DNA from 2 places in the Peribacillus muralis genome. Region 1 is predicted to be linked to the other one. Evidence: a T-box and tRNA genes for the amino acid it is inferred to sense, from the RefSeq annotation. Region 1 holds a T-box; the other holds one or more tRNA genes.
What was found. A T-box is a leader RNA that pairs with one kind of tRNA and senses whether it is charged. The one in region 1 lies ahead of thrS (threonine--tRNA ligase), so its partner is inferred to be a tRNA-Thr.

Region 1 (7,842 bases):
AACAGGCTCGAAGTCAATCATGGCCGGACACACATATAGTGCAAACCCACTATCTGCTGCGATTTCATTGGAAGTGCTTACCTACTTGGAGCGAAATGAGCTTGTTTTGGCAGCGAAGGAGAAAGGCGACTATCTGCTGCAAAAATTGCAGATGCTCGCTCGGCAATTCGAGATCATTGGTGATGTAAGGGGAAAGGGACTGCTCCTGGGACTTGAGTTCGTCTCCAACCGCGCCTCCAAAAGGCCCTTCGAGCAGCAAAGCGGCATAACCTCAAGGCTTGTGACTAAAGCCTTTGAAAAAGGATTATTGATTTATCCTGCCTCTGGTGCGATCGAAGGAATAGCGGGTGATGCGGTCATTGTCTCACCGCCGCTCGTGATTACAAAAGAAGAAATCGGGCGCCTCGTTGAAATCCTGGGAGCCTCACTTGAAGAATTGCAGCAGGAATTGTACAGAGAAGGCTTGATGGGGAACATGCAGGCTATGTAGGAGGTACGGGTATGAAGCAGGTCAAAAAAAACAAACTGGCGACCAGTGAAGAAGCATTGGAGCATATAAACGATGGCTGCACGCTCATGTACGGAGGCTTTGGGGGAGTGGGAACTCCGCCAACTCTCATTCAGGGCATCCTTGATAAGGGAGTCAAGGAACTGACCTTGATCGGTAACGATACTGGGTTTCCTGATATCGGAATCGGCCGGCTTGTGACGGCAAAAAGGGCAAAGAAGGTCATCGCTTCGCATATCGGCTCCAACCCAAATGCCGGCAGTCTCATGACGGAAGGAAAGCTGCAAGTCGAATTTTCACCGCAAGGGACTTTAGCCGAACGGATTCGTGCCGGCGGTGTTGGGCTAGGCGGTATTTTTGTCGATGTCGGAGGGGGCACGATAGCCGAAGATGGGAAGGAAAAGCTGATGATTTGCGGAAAGGAATATTTGGTGGAAACCGCCTTGACCTCGGAGGTCAGCATTGTTTATGCCAAAAAGGCAGATACGCAAGGGAATTTAGTGTATGACAAGACGGCACGTAACTTCAATCCGCTGGTGGCGATGGCTGGATCCTTCACGATTGCGGAAGTGGAGGAAATCGTTCCGGCAGGAGAGCTTGATCCGGAGTGCATCGTCACACCTGGCATTTTTGTAGATATGGTGATCCTGACAAAGGGAGTGAATTGGAAATGGGCATGGCAGTAGATGTACGAAATCGGATTGCCAAACGCGCAGCCAAGGAAATCGAAGATGGGCTGATCGTCAATTTGGGAATCGGCATCCCTACATTGGTCGCCGATCATATACCAGACGATTTCCATGTATTGTTTCATGCGGAAAACGGAGTCCTCGGTACTGGTCCGCTGCCTGATCCCGGGCAGGAGGATTCCGCTCTTTGTAACGCTGGAGGGTACCCGATCACGACCGTGCGAGGTGCTTCATACTTCGACAGTGCAACGGCATTTGGAATGATCCGGAAAGGGTATATCGACATGACGATACTGGGTGCCCTGGAGGTTAGTGAAACGGGGGATCTGGCCAACTGGATCGTTCCAGGCAAAAGGGTCCCCGGCATGGGGGGGGCAATGGAGCTGGCCCAAAAAGCGAAAAAGGTGATTGTATTGATGAATCATGTGAATAAGCATGGTCAATCGAAAATCTTGAAAACATGCACACTTCCATTGACTGCCAGAAACAGTGTGGACTTGATCATTACCGAGATGGCTGTCATGGAAGTTACGGATGAAGGGCTGGTGCTGAAGGAGGTCATGGCCCCTTATACCGTGAATGATGTGATTGTGAATACCGAAGCAAAACTGAAAATACATGCTGCTGTCAGCATCATTGAATAGTATCGCTCATTAAACGCAAAAACAGGAGGGGAAACCGTGACAGAAATAAAAAGGCGGATTAACGAATGGATCAAGGAACACCGTGAAGAAGGAACGGATTTATTGCAAAGAATGGTACAAGCCCCGAGTACGCAGGGCAATGAAGCTGGTGCACAGGCCATCGTCGCCGAAAAACTGAAGGAAATGGGTTTGCAGGTCGATATTTGGGAACCTGATGGCGCTGATCTGAAAAAGCATGACTATTTTTATTCCCCACGCAGTGACTTTTCCAACAGTCCTAATGTAGTCGGAATCATGAAAGGAACGGGTGGCGGCCGTTCGATTATCTTGAACGGACATATCGATGTCGTTCCGGACGGTGATCGCAATCAGTGGGATGATGACCCATATAGTGGGGCGATCAAGGATGGAAAAATGTTTGGGCGCGGCGTAACCGATATGAAAGGTGGCAATGTGTCCCTGATCCTGGCCATGCAAGCATTGAAGGAAAGCGGCCTTTCATTAAAAGGAGATGTCATCTTTCAAAGTGTCATCGAAGAAGAAAGCGGCGGGGCAGGAACGCTAGCGGCTGTCCTGAGGGGATATGGTGCCGATGCTGCCCTTATCCCTGAACCGACAAATATGAAGATTTTTCCGAAACAGCAAGGCTCGATGTGGTTCCGGATCTCTGTGAAAGGGCGCTCAGCTCACGGGGGAACAAGGTATGAAGGCGTCAGCGCCATTGAAAAAAGCATGATCGTGATCAATCATATACGTACGTTGGAAGAACAGCGAAATGCACGAATCACTGATCCGCTTTATGCAAACACACCCATTCCCATCCCAATCAATCTAGGTGTCATCGAAGGCGGCAACTGGCCTTCGTCCGTTCCCGACCTTGTCAAGGTCGAAGGGAGGATGGGCGTTGCCCCGGAGGAAACGATGGAGCAGGCAAAGCAAGAAATGGCGGACTGGTTAGTGCAGCTGGAAGAAAGAGACGATTGGTTCAAGGAACATCCGCCCATCTTGGAATGGTTCGGGGCACGCTGGGTTCCCGGAGCCATTGATGCAGAGCATGAACTCATGAATGCGCTCATTCACCAATACAGGCAAGTGGCCGGAGAAGACCCCGTCATTGAAGCCTCGCCATGGGGAACGGACGGTGGATTGCTGACACATGTCGGTGAAACACCCGCCATCGTTTTCGGACCGGGAGCAACCGAGGTTGCCCACTACCCGAATGAATATATCCTGCTGGACAACGTATTCTCCACAGCGGAAATCATCGCCCTGACCCTCGTTCAGTGGTGCGGGCTGGAGGTCGGACAGGAAGAAACCCATCAGGAAAAGATTGCAAATAGAAAGTAAGCGGCAATAAAACGGATAGCCTGCCTCGGTGGCAGGCTATCCGCTTTTAACTATATTTGCGAAAATAAGAATTTATCTGCGAAAAACGAAATATATCGACGTAATCGGCAGTTATATCTCCGAAAAACGAAATATATCGACGAAATCAGCAGTTATATCTCCGAAAATGAGAACCGGTCATGAATAATTGGTGAATATCCGCAGTATTATGATTATGTATGATAGTACGGAAGAGGAAAGGATCTGGATGATGCAAACGAAAGAAGCATATCGCGGTACTGGAATGGGAGTCATTTTCATGGCGTTCTTCGGTACGCTTTGGGCGGGGATCGGTGTAATGGGCTTGCAGGAATGGGGGTTTCCATACGTGGAACTCGCCTCCATGTTAGTTGGACTCTTATTGCTTATTGGAGGCATTTCATTACTACATCAGGCACAAAAAATGCCCGAACGAACTACAAGCCATTTTCAGCGTATCCGTTTTTGGTTCAACATCGTCTTCATCGCCGAAGGATTGCTGATTGGGGCTGCCATTGCCATCTGTAACGCGATTAAACAAACCGAGCTTATACCGGCCGTCATCGCGATTATCGTGGGCATACATTTTTTACCTCTGGCATCGCTTTTTCGAATCAAACTATACTATGTAACGGGAATCATGCTCTGCTTATTGGCACTTATCACTTTACTGGTCGCACCAAGCACCATCCTGCTTGGTGATCAACAAATTAGGGCAAAACTATCACTGCTCGGCTTTGGCTGTGCGATAACCCTTTGGACCACTGGACTTATCCTATGGTTTCGTCTGAAGCATGCAAAGAGCTGATAGTGCTTTGAATCAAAGCATGTACCTTTCCCTTGTCCATATTTTGAAAGAAGTAAATATCATGAACCACTTTATAGAGTTCGCCGTTCTTCGTGAAAAGGGCGCTTCCATTTGGAATTGCATATACCTCTCGTCCGGCTGAAAGGGGAAGTAATTCTCCATCGATCTTATCTTCGTAATGAACTTCAACGCTAAACGGAACGAATGCCAAGCCATCGACCACAATCGTTTCTGGATAGTCTTTATCTTTCGTCATTATGCAATCAGTGCAGAAGGCTAATGAGCCAGCACTATAACCAATGATCAAGCCTTTAAAGCTTCTTAAGATCGGTGTAAGTCCTTTTTCCTCCATTACAGTGATCAATCTTTCTGGCCTGCCGCCAATGAAATAAAGAGCATCATGTTCGTTTATAGCTTGTTTCATTTCTTTTTCTGAAAGGTTTTCGTTCAATACGTTAACACGTGCATGTTCCATGATGGAAAAAGCTTGTTTGATGGTTGCCAGCCATCCTTCATACCTGGAATGGTCCGTTGCAAACGGGATTATTAAAATTTTGGCATCACGCTTCAATATATTTGCAAGCTCCTGGTACACTTCATCCAATTCACTGTTCGCGTGATTGCCGCCGCCAATGAAACAAATATTCATATGTGTATGGCCCCCTTTAATTTCTCAGCCAAGTTAAAAGCCGGATGACCTGAAATGGTTCATTCCAAACCAGGATGAAGCCTAAAAAAAACGCGGCGACAGCCATAAATTTCGTTTTTCCTCTTTCATTTTTGTACATGGCGCCGAAGCTTAATAGCATGCCAAGTGATGATGCTGCGAATCCGAAGATCATTAAAAAATCGAAGGCTGCTTTACTGATGAAAGAACTGCCAAATGCCGCGGCACCCATCACCGCAAATACGATCGACCACCTGCTTGAATTTTTCATGTGAACCTCCTTGTTTACCAATTATACCAATCGGCAGAATACTAGGATAGGATTTGTTTATTTGTTAAAATAAATATTTTTTGGAATAAAATGTTGTAACTTTCAGGGATTGAATGTAATATGTATAACAATATAAAATTAGAAGCCATGATGAGGACAACAATCTTTTTTACGGTCTTAAGAGAGGGAAGGGCAGCTGCGAACTTCCTGGCTTAGGAAAAGGATTTACCGCCTTTGAGCTTTTATCGGTGAAGGATAGTAACCGATATCGACTAAGCTACGTTACAGCTCCAGAGCCATAGGTGATCGTACTTATGGGAAATTGGGTGGAATCACGGGTAAACGCACTCGTCCCTTATATTAGGGATGGGTGCGTTTTTTGTTTATAAAAATATTGCGATGAAAAGGACAATAATCATTTTTACGGTCTCAAGAGAGGGAAGGGCAGCTGCAAACTTCCTGGCTTAGGAAAAGGATTTACCGCCTTTGAGCTATATCAGTGAACGAGAGTAATTGATATCGTCTAAGCTGCGTTACAAGCTCCAGAGCCATGAGTGTTTTCTTGCTTATGGGAAATTGGGTGGAACCACGAGTAAACGCACTCGTCCCTTGCTTAGGGATGAGTGCGTTTTTTTATTATTCTAAAGGAGTGTGCATGTGATGGATGAAAAAATGATCAACATTCGATTCCCGGATGGGAAGCAGAAGGAATATCCGAAGGGAACGACAGTGGGGAGCGTGGCAGCCTCCGTCAGCTCAAGCTTAAGGAAAAAGGCAGCAGCAGGAAAGCTTGATAAGCAACTGGTTGATTTAAGTTTCCAGTTGAATGAAGGTGCTGAACTTTCGATAATAACACTTGATTCGGAAGAAGGGCTGCAGGTTATGCGGCATACATCGGCGCATATTATGGCACAAGCGGTGAAGAGACTTCAAGGCACAGCTGAATTGGGCATGGGCCCGGTCAACGAGGATGGCTTTTACTATGATTTTAAGCTGGCTCATCCTTTGAGCTTAGAGAGTCTGCAAGCCATTGAAAATGAAATGGAAAAAATCATAAACGAAAATCTGGAAATAAAAAGGATTGAGGTTTCCTATGAAGAAGCAGTGAAGCTTTTCCAGAATCGAGGGGAGTCATTCAAGCTGGATATAGTGAAGAACATCCCGAACGGTGAAAAACTAACGCTTTATCAACAAGGTGAATTTATCGATCTCTGCCGCGGGCCGCACCTTCCGGCGACATCCTATATAAAAGCATTCAAGCTGACTCGTGTTTCAGGTGCCTATTGGAGGGGAGACAAACGGAATGAAGTGCTTCAACGGATATATGGCGTGGCCTTCAGTAGCAAAAAAAATTTACAAAATCACGTGAATTTCATGGAAGAGGCAGCCAAACGTGATCATCGGAAATTAGGGAAGCAGCTCGAGCTATTCATGTTTTCCGAGGAAGCGCCAGGCATGCCATTTTATTTACCGAAAGGACAAATTATCAGGAATGAATTGGAAAAATTCTCGCGTGAGCTCCAAGGCGAGGGCCATTACGATGAGGTTCGCACGCCGTCCTTGATGAATCAGCGGTTATGGGAACAATCGGGCCACTGGGATCACTATCATGAGAATATGTACTTTACTGAGGTGGATGATACGAAATTCGCGATGAAGCCGATGAACTGTCCAGGTCATATGCTCATTTTCAAAAATAATCGTTACTCCTATAGGGATTTACCGATCAGGATGGCTGAGTTCGGTCAAGTCCATCGTCATGAGTATAGCGGAGCATTGAACGGCATGCTGAGGGTCCGGACATTTTGCCAGGATGATGCCCACCTATTCGTCCGGCAGGATCAAATCGAAGGGGAGATCAAGCAGGTGTTTCAACTGATTGACGAAGTGTATCGTACATTTGGATTCGAATACTCCGTGGAGCTCTCGACTCGACCAGAGGATTCATTGGGAGAGGACTCCCTTTGGGAAGCTTCTGAAGCAGCCTTGAAAAATGTGCTCGACCATATCGGCCTACCTTATCAATTAAATGAAGGAGATGGAGCATTTTACGGTCCGAAAATTGATTTTCATATTAAGGATGCATTAAACCGCAGCCACCAATGCGCAACGATTCAACTTGATTTTCAAATGCCGGAAAAATTCGATTTGACTTACATTGATGAACAAAATGATAAAGTCCGACCGGTCGTCATCCATCGGGCGATTTATGGCTCGATCGATCGTTTTTTTGGTATCCTGATCGAGCATTATGCCGGAGCTTTCCCGCTATGGCTTGCCCCGGTACAGGTCCAAATCATCCCTGTCTCGACTGTTCATATTCCTTATTGCCAAAAGCTTCAAAAACAACTGAAAAGTTTCGGCATAAGGGTCAAAACAGACGAACGAAATGAAAAGCTCGGATATAAGATCCGGGCAGCCCAGATGGAAAAAATCCCATATATGCTCGTCCTTGGCGATAAAGAAGAGCAGGAAAATGAAGTCAACGTCCGGAAATACGGTGAGCAAACAAATAAATCAAATTCAATAGAGGCATTCATCCATAAACTGCTTCTACAAATAAAGTCCCGCAGCAACTAACTCGCGGGCCTGCACCGATGATTGGCGAGAAAAAGCATCGAAATGGCGAGAAAAGCGCCCAAATTGACGGTAAAACACCCAATTAGCGAGAAAAACCCCCAATTGGCGAGTAAACCACCCCAATTGGCGAGAAAAGCACCAAACTCGCGGGAAAAGCACCCAAACTTTTGAGAAAAAGCGCGAAACCCGCAAAAAAAGCCTCTGCTTGGAGGCTTTTTTTTAACGTTATGGAGATGTTTCGTTTATGTAATTAGAGCCTTTGCGGCTTGTATGGCAAAGTATATGCCAATTCCTATAAGAGATAGGCCGG
Region 2 (7,842 bases), 510 kb from region 1:
TTCTCAGTTCGGATTGCAGGCTGCAACTCGCCTGCATGAAGCCGGAATCGCTAGTAATCGCGGATCAGCATGCCGCGGTGAATACGTTCCCGGGCCTTGTACACACCGCCCGTCACACCACGAGAGTTTGTAACACCCGAAGTCGGTGAGGTAACCTTCATGGAGCCAGCCGCCTAAGGTGGGACAGATGATTGGGGTGAAGTCGTAACAAGGTAGCCGTATCGGAAGGTGCGGCTGGATCACCTCCTTTCTAAGGATAATACGAGTGCGCTTTTGTTTTGTTCAGTTTTGAATGAGTAATTCATTCAATCACGGAAGAAGCATCACGTTGTGATGGGTTCTCTCCACTTTGTTCCTTGAAAACTAGATAATAGATAGAAGGCAATTAATTTTTTCAAAGCATCTGTAAGACTTTTTTAACGGTTAAGTTAGAAAGGGCGCACGGTGGATGCCTTGGCACTAGGAGCCGATGAAGGACGGGACTAACACCGATATGCTTCGGGGAGCTGTAAGTAAGCTTTGATCCGGAGATTTCCGAATGGGGAAACCCACTGTTCGTAATGGAACAGTATCTTTACCTGAATACATAGGGTACTGAAGGCAGACCCGGGGAACTGAAACATCTAAGTACCCGGAGGAAGAGAAAGCAAATGCGATTTCCTGAGTAGCGGCGAGCGAAACGGAATTAGCCCAAACCAAGAGGCTTGCCTCTTGGGGTTGTAGGACACTCAACATGGAGTTACAAAGGAACGGGGTAAATGAAGCGATCTGGAAAGGTCCGTCAAAGAAGGTAAAAACCCTGTAGTTGAAACTTCGTTCCCTCCTGAGTGGATCCTGAGTACGGCGGGACACGAGAAATCCCGTCGGAAGCAGGGAGGACCATCTCCCAAGGCTAAATACTCCCTAGTGACCGATAGTGAACCAGTACCGTGAGGGAAAGGTGAAAAGCACCCCGGAAGGGGAGTGAAATAGATCCTGAAACCGTGTGCCTACAAGTAGTCAGAGCCCGTTAATGGGTAATGGCGTGCCTTTTGTAGAATGAACCGGCGAGTTACGATTTCATGCGAGGTTAAGTTGATGAGACGGAGCCGCAGCGAAAGCGAGTCTGAATAGGGCGAATGAGTATGAGGTCGTAGACCCGAAACCAGGTGATCTACCCATGTCCAGGGTGAAGTTCAGGTAACACTGAATGGAGGCCCGAACCCACGCACGTTGAAAAGTGCGGGGATGAGGTGTGGGTAGCGGAGAAATTCCAATCGAACCTGGAGATAGCTGGTTCTCTCCGAAATAGCTTTAGGGCTAGCCTCAAGATGAGAGTATTGGAGGTAGAGCACTGATTGGACTAGGGGCCCCCAACGGGTTACCGAATTCAGTCAAACTCCGAATGCCAAATACTTATTCTTGGGAGTCAGACTGCGAGTGATAAGATCCGTAGTCGAAAGGGAAACAGCCCAGACCACCAGCTAAGGTCCCAAAGTATACGTTAAGTGGAAAAGGATGTGGAGTTGCTTAGACAACCAGGATGTTGGCTTAGAAGCAGCCACCATTTAAAGAGTGCGTAATAGCTCACTGGTCGAGTGACTCCGCGCCGAAAATGTACCGGGGCTAAACGTATCACCGAAGCTGTGGATTGACACCATTAGGTGTCGATGGTAGGAGAGCGTTCTAAGGGCGTTGAAGTCAGACCGGAAGGACTGGTGGAGCGCTTAGAAGTGAGAATGCCGGTATGAGTAGCGAAAGAAGGGTGAGAATCCCTTCCACCGAATGCCTAAGGTTTCCTGAGGAAGGCTCGTCCGCTCAGGGTTAGTCGGGACCTAAGCCGAGGCCGAAAGGCGTAGGCGATGGACAACAGGTTGATATTCCTGTACCACCTATACATCGTTTGAACGATGGGGGGACGCAGAAGGATAGGGTAAGCGCGCTGTTGGATATGCGCGTCCAAGCAGTTAGGCCGGAAACGAGGCAAATCCCGTTTCCATCAAGGCGGAGCTGTGATGGCGAGGGAAATATAGTACCGAAGTTCCTGATTCCACGCTGCCAAGAAAAGCCTCTAGTGAGATGTAAGGTGCCCGTACCGCAAACCGACACAGGTAGGCGAGGAGAGAATCCTAAGGTGTGCGAGAGAACTCTCGTTAAGGAACTCGGCAAAATGACCCCGTAACTTCGGGAGAAGGGGTGCTTTTTAGGGTGAATAGCCCAGAAAAGCCGCAGTGAATAGGCCCAGGCGACTGTTTAGCAAAAACACAGGTCTCTGCGAAGCCGCAAGGCGAAGTATAGGGGCTGACACCTGCCCGGTGCTGGAAGGTTAAGGGGAGAGGTTAGCGCAAGCGAAGCTTTGAACCGAAGCCCCAGTAAACGGCGGCCGTAACTATAACGGTCCTAAGGTAGCGAAATTCCTTGTCGGGTAAGTTCCGACCCGCACGAAAGGTGTAACGATCTGGGCACTGTCTCAACGAGAGACTCGGTGAAATTATAGTACCTGTGAAGATGCAGGTTACCCGCGACAGGACGGAAAGACCCCGTGGAGCTTTACTGCAGCCTGATATTGAATTTTGGTACAGCTTGTACAGGATAGGTAGGAGCCTGAGAAGCCGGAGCGCTAGCTTCGGTGGAGGCGTTGGTGGGATACTACCCTGGCTGTATTGAAATTCTAACCCGCGCCCCTTATCGGGGTGGGAGACAGTGTCAGGTGGGCAGTTTGACTGGGGCGGTCGCCTCCTAAAGAGTAACGGAGGCGCCCAAAGGTTCCCTCAGAATGGTTGGAAATCATTCGTAGAGTGTAAAGGCACAAGGGAGCTTGACTGCGAGACCTACAAGTCGAGCAGGGACGAAAGTCGGGCTTAGTGATCCGGTGGTTCCGCATGGAAGGGCCATCGCTCAACGGATAAAAGCTACCCCGGGGATAACAGGCTTATCTCCCCCAAGAGTCCACATCGACGGGGAGGTTTGGCACCTCGATGTCGGCTCATCGCATCCTGGGGCTGTAGTCGGTCCCAAGGGTTGGGCTGTTCGCCCATTAAAGCGGTACGCGAGCTGGGTTCAGAACGTCGTGAGACAGTTCGGTCCCTATCCGTCGCGGGCGCAGGAAATTTGAGAGGAGCTGTCCTTAGTACGAGAGGACCGGGATGGACGCACCGCTGGTGTACCAGTTGTCTTGCCAAAGGCATAGCTGGGTAGCTACGTGCGGACGGGATAAGTGCTGAAAGCATCTAAGCATGAAGCCCCCCTCAAGATGAGATTTCCCATGGCGCAAGCTAGTAAGATCCCTGAAAGATGATCAGGTTGATAGGTCAGAGGTGGAAGCGTGGCGACATGTGGAGCTGACTGATACTAATAGATCGAGGACTTAACCAACGCTTTAAAAAATGAAATACCTTCTTATTATCTAGTTTTGAAGGAATGAAAATTTCTTCTTGCGTTTTCTCAAAAAGACGTTATAATAATATATGTCTTGAAAAAATGTAAACAATGTTTGGTGACGATAGCGAAGAGGTCACACCCGTTCCCATTCCGAACACGGCAGTTAAGCTCTTCAGCGCCGATGGTAGTTGGGGGTCTCCCCCTGTGAGAGTAGGACGTCGCCAAGCAGTTACATATGGAGGATTAGCTCAGCTGGGAGAGCATCTGCCTTACAAGCAGAGGGTCGGCGGTTCGATCCCGTCATCCTCCACCATTTTACACCTGCCGGTGTAGCTCAACTGGTAGAGCAACTGACTTGTAATCAGTAGGTTGGGGGTTCAAGTCCTCTTGCCGGCACCATTCATTCTAGCAGTACAAGCACGAGCCATTAGCTCAGTTGGTAGAGCATCTGACTTTTAATCAGAGGGTCGAAGGTTCGAATCCTTCATGGCTCACCATTTTATCATGCGGGTGTGGCGGAATTGGCAGACGCACCAGACTTAGGATCTGGCGCCGCAAGGCGTGGGGGTTCAAGTCCCTTCACCCGCATCTTTCATGCGGAAGTAGTTCAGTGGTAGAATACAACCTTGCCAAGGTTGGGGTCGCGGGTTCGAATCCCGTCTTCCGCTCCACTTTTCTTATGTGCCGGGGTGGCGGAACTGGCAGACGCACAGGACTTAAAATCCTGCGGTAGGTGACTACCGTACCGGTTCGATTCCGGTCCTCGGCACCATCTTATATATGCGCCCGTAGCTCAATTGGATAGAGCATCTGACTACGAATCAGAAGGTTGTAGGTTCGACTCCCGCCGGGCGCACCATTTTTTTTGCGGGAAGTAGCTCAGCTTGGTAGAGCACTTGGTTTGGGACCAAGGGGTCGCAGGTTCGAATCCTGTCTTCCCGACCACGTGATTTTTAAAAGAATGGGGCCTTAGCTCAGCTGGGAGAGCGCCTGCCTTGCACGCAGGAGGTCAGCGGTTCGATCCCGCTAGGCTCCACCATTTTTCAATCAGAAACTTATATTATATTGGCGGTGTAGCTCAGCTGGCTAGAGCGTACGGTTCATACCCGTGAGGTCGGGGGTTCGATCCCCTCCGCCGCTACCAATAAATATAAGGACCTTTAGCTCAGCTGGTTAGAGCAGACGGCTCATAACCGTCCGGTCGTAGGTTCGAGTCCTACAAGGTCCACCATATGCATTTTTTTCAAAGCCATGGAGGTATACCCAAGTTCGGCTGAAGGGATCGGTCTTGAAAACCGACAGGGGAGTCAAATCCCGCGGGGGTTCGAATCCCTCTACCTCCTCCATTTTTTTAATAGCAGCAAGTTGTTTTGAAACAACCTTACATAGAGGAAGCGAAGAAACGATATACACGAAAACTTGATGCTAATCGTTCCATTATTACCGTCGCGGGGTGGAGCAGTCCGGTAGCTCGTCGGGCTCATAACCCGAAGGTCGCAGGTTCAAATCCTGTCCCCGCAATTATTAGGTCCCGTGGTGTAGCGGTTAACATGCCTGCCTGTCACGCAGGAGATCGCGGGTTCGATTCCCGTCGGGACCGCCATTTTTAAAATTTAATACATTTGTGGCTCAGTAGCTCAGTCGGTAGAGCAAAGGACTGAAAATCCTTGTGTCGGCGGTTCGATTCCGTCCTGAGCCACCTTTATTGCAAAATTCCTTGCAATATATTACGGCGGTTGTGGCGAAGTGGTTAACGCACCTGATTGTGGTTCAGGCATTCGTGGGTTCGATTCCCATCAGTCGCCCCATTTCGCGGGTGTAGTTTAGTGGTAAAACCTCAGCCTTCCAAGCTGATGATGAGGGTTCGATTCCCTTCACCCGCTCCAAATATGGGCCTATAGCTCAGCTGGTTAGAGCGCACGCCTGATAAGCGTGAGGTCGATGGTTCGAGTCCATTTAGGCCCACCATATTCATATTGTTCCGCAGTAGCTCAGTGGTAGAGCATTCGGCTGTTAACCGAACGGTCGTAGGTTCGAGTCCTACCTGCGGAGCCATGGGGAAGTACTCAAGAGGCTGAAGAGGCGCCCCTGCTAAGGGTGTAGGTCGCGCGAGCGGCGCGAGGGTTCAAATCCCTCCTTCTCCGCCATTTGGCCCGTTGGTCAAGCGGTTAAGACACCGCCCTTTCACGGCGGTAACACGGGTTCGAATCCCGTACGGGTCATAACAAAAAAGGAAGCATACATCATGTATGCTTCTTTTTTTCGTTCATTTCTTTTCATTGATATAACGATCTCTTTGCTTATAAGGGATATCCCCAATGTTGGAATCGATATGTTCAGCTTCCAATGTATCCTCGTATTCCTTTTGTCTTTTATTCGGTATATCCACTCTATTTTTACCTTCAATATCATTTGCGGCAAAGCCTTCATAGTCTTCTGGAAATCCGTTCGTTTCATCTTCGTTTTGATAAAGGTCATTGTAATTGTCATGGTCGCCTGTGTAATCGGATGGCGTTTCGGATGTCCCGAATTTGGCGACTTCACCAAAGCTATCTTCTTTATCGACTATTTCATTTTGATGACGGTTTTCAAAATCATCCCCCTTGGATGGGATCAATATGTCTTCTTCAACTGGGCGATCTTGAGCATTGGTCCGTTCCGGCGTATGCTCGACACAGTAGAGCGTGCTCGGGATGGCTTCAAGCCTTTCCGTAGGGATTTCCTTCTGGCAGGTTTTACAGTGGCCATACGAGCCGTCCTCAATCGCAGTCAATGCTTCTTCGATTTTCTCCATTTCAGATTGGGCATGTTCATCAAGTGCTTGATTGCGCTCCATCTCGAATAATTCGGTGCCCAGGTCAGCTGGATGATTATCATAGGATGATAATTCCCCTACTGATTCCGTCTGGCTTTTATTCAGTACAGTTCCTTCATCATTTTGTATCCTAGTTTCAAGCTCGCTTTTTTCTTGAAGCAGCTCCTTTTTGAATGTTTGTATTTGCTGTTTGGTTGGCATATCCAATTCACTCCTTCTAAAGTACCTATCTATTTTCCCGCTTGTAAGATGGTTGTATTATCTATTACCCGAATTGGTGCATAGGAAAACAAAATGAAACGGAAGATAGAAAAAAGGACTGAGTCGAAAACTCAGTCCTTTCAGGTTAAATGAAATAGCTTATGAATAAACCGATCGCCATGAGCAGACCGAAGAAGGTGTTGGTTTGGGCAGTGGCTTTCATTGCCGGCACCATCGTGATCGGCTGTGTCTTTCCGACGAAGCCCTTGATTGCTTTCATGGCTTTCGGGATGCTTAGGAAGGCAAGGAGAATCCATGCTGTTACGCTTCCGGTAACGACTAAGCCAATCAGCCATAGGTAGGAAAAGGCAAACATGATGGCCATGAAGGTCAATGCGTTTTTCCTGCCCATCACGACAGGCATCGTTTTCCGTCCATGTTCCTTATCTCCATCATGGTCACGGAGATTATTCGACAAGTTGATCAATCCGACTAATATTCCGCTTGGTATCGCAATTAAAATGGCGGTGGTGGAAACATATCCGGCTTGAATGTAAAAGGCGATCAAAATGATCAAAAAGCCCATGAACAACCCTGAAAATAGTTCCCCGAAAGGAGTATAAGAGATAGGGAGCGGGCCTCCTGTATACAGATAGCCGACAAGCATGCAAACCAGTCCTACCGCAGCAAGCCACCAAGACGATGCGGCACAAATGTAGATTCCAATTAACAAGGCGATGGCATACATGCCAAGTGCCAAGGTCATGATGAGTTTCGGGGTCATTCCATGGCGTACGATACCGCCGCCGATGCCGACCGATTCCTCGGTATCCAAGCCCCTTTTGAAATCATAGTATTCATTGAATAAGTTCGTTGCAGCCTGGATCAGGATACTGGCAAGCATCATGGCGGCAAATAGCAGCCAATTGACGCCATCTTCCAAAAGCGCGATCACCGTTCCAAGCAAGACCGGGACAAAGGCTGCGGTTAGTGTATGTGGACGAATTAACTCCCACCAAATCTTCCAGGTCCGTTTCATGGGAAGTCCGTCGTATTCTGTTTGCATTGTTTCTCTCCTCAAAATCAGTATTGGTACTCTCGAAAGTATATCAAATATTGAAATGTTGCACAAAAGTTACCCTATTAAGTGTAGGGAAATTGGGGATGTGTGTCAATTGAATGAAGCGGTGTTCCACTTCCAAATTCAAGGATATCACGCTGCATTCGCCAAGATTCATATAATAAGGAAAAAAGCGGGCATGTATCGTTGGGAAAAGGGGCGTTTTATTGACATCAGGTTGACGGGAGGTGTATCTTTAAATAGGTTAAAAAGCTTTTAAAATGTACATTTGGGGGGATTTTTTTGGCTATCTCGGAAGAAACTGAACAGTTTCAGGGGCTGGCTTCAGCTATACAAAAGGCGAAGGACTTGAATGATCAAGTTCTATTCAGTCATATTAAGAAAA

Region 2: it encodes a tRNA-Thr, which carries the amino acid that the T-box ahead of thrS (threonine--tRNA ligase) is inferred to sense. The anticodon was not compared.

The regions. Positions count from the first base shown of each region.
Region 1 covers NZ_CP017080.1:3,795,640-3,803,481, reverse strand. Annotated here, with positions in the region: gene ABE28_RS18455 (aspartate aminotransferase family protein) at 1-490, shown strand, start outside; gene ABE28_RS18450 (CoA transferase subunit A) at 502-1,194, shown strand; gene ABE28_RS18445 (3-oxoacid CoA-transferase subunit B) at 1,179-1,841, shown strand; gene ABE28_RS18440 (peptidase) at 1,878-3,188, shown strand; gene ABE28_RS18435 (DUF7010 family protein) at 3,436-4,014, shown strand; gene ABE28_RS18430 (Type 1 glutamine amidotransferase-like domain-containing protein) at 3,977-4,663, opposite strand; gene ABE28_RS18425 (hypothetical protein) at 4,680-4,952, opposite strand; T-box leader at 5,091-5,311, shown strand; T-box leader at 5,343-5,565, shown strand; gene thrS (threonine--tRNA ligase) at 5,625-7,532, shown strand; gene ABE28_RS18415 (LysE family transporter) at 7,775-7,842, opposite strand, start outside.
Region 2 covers NZ_CP017080.1:4,302,023-4,309,864, reverse strand. Annotated here, with positions in the region: rRNA gene ABE28_RS20945 (16S ribosomal RNA) at 1-250, shown strand, start outside; rRNA gene ABE28_RS20940 (23S ribosomal RNA) at 422-3,354, shown strand; rRNA gene rrf (5S ribosomal RNA) at 3,472-3,587, shown strand; tRNA gene ABE28_RS20930 (tRNA-Val) at 3,598-3,673, shown strand; tRNA gene ABE28_RS20925 (tRNA-Thr) at 3,684-3,759, shown strand; tRNA gene ABE28_RS20920 (tRNA-Lys) at 3,782-3,857, shown strand; tRNA gene ABE28_RS20915 (tRNA-Leu) at 3,867-3,948, shown strand; tRNA gene ABE28_RS20910 (tRNA-Gly) at 3,957-4,031, shown strand; tRNA gene ABE28_RS20905 (tRNA-Leu) at 4,044-4,132, shown strand; tRNA gene ABE28_RS20900 (tRNA-Arg) at 4,143-4,219, shown strand; tRNA gene ABE28_RS20895 (tRNA-Pro) at 4,229-4,305, shown strand; tRNA gene ABE28_RS20890 (tRNA-Ala) at 4,324-4,399, shown strand; tRNA gene ABE28_RS20885 (tRNA-Met) at 4,428-4,504, shown strand; tRNA gene ABE28_RS20880 (tRNA-Ile) at 4,515-4,591, shown strand; tRNA gene ABE28_RS20875 (tRNA-Ser) at 4,614-4,706, shown strand; tRNA gene ABE28_RS20870 (tRNA-Met) at 4,808-4,881, shown strand; tRNA gene ABE28_RS20865 (tRNA-Asp) at 4,888-4,963, shown strand; tRNA gene ABE28_RS20860 (tRNA-Phe) at 4,987-5,059, shown strand; tRNA gene ABE28_RS20855 (tRNA-His) at 5,093-5,168, shown strand; tRNA gene ABE28_RS20850 (tRNA-Gly) at 5,173-5,246, shown strand; tRNA gene ABE28_RS20845 (tRNA-Ile) at 5,252-5,328, shown strand; tRNA gene ABE28_RS20840 (tRNA-Asn) at 5,341-5,415, shown strand; tRNA gene ABE28_RS20835 (tRNA-Ser) at 5,417-5,507, shown strand; tRNA gene ABE28_RS20830 (tRNA-Glu) at 5,511-5,582, shown strand; gene ABE28_RS20825 (TraR/DksA C4-type zinc finger protein) at 5,627-6,376, opposite strand; gene ABE28_RS20820 (1,4-dihydroxy-2-naphthoate polyprenyltransferase) at 6,522-7,442, opposite strand; gene ABE28_RS20815 (isochorismate synthase) at 7,740-7,842, shown strand, end outside.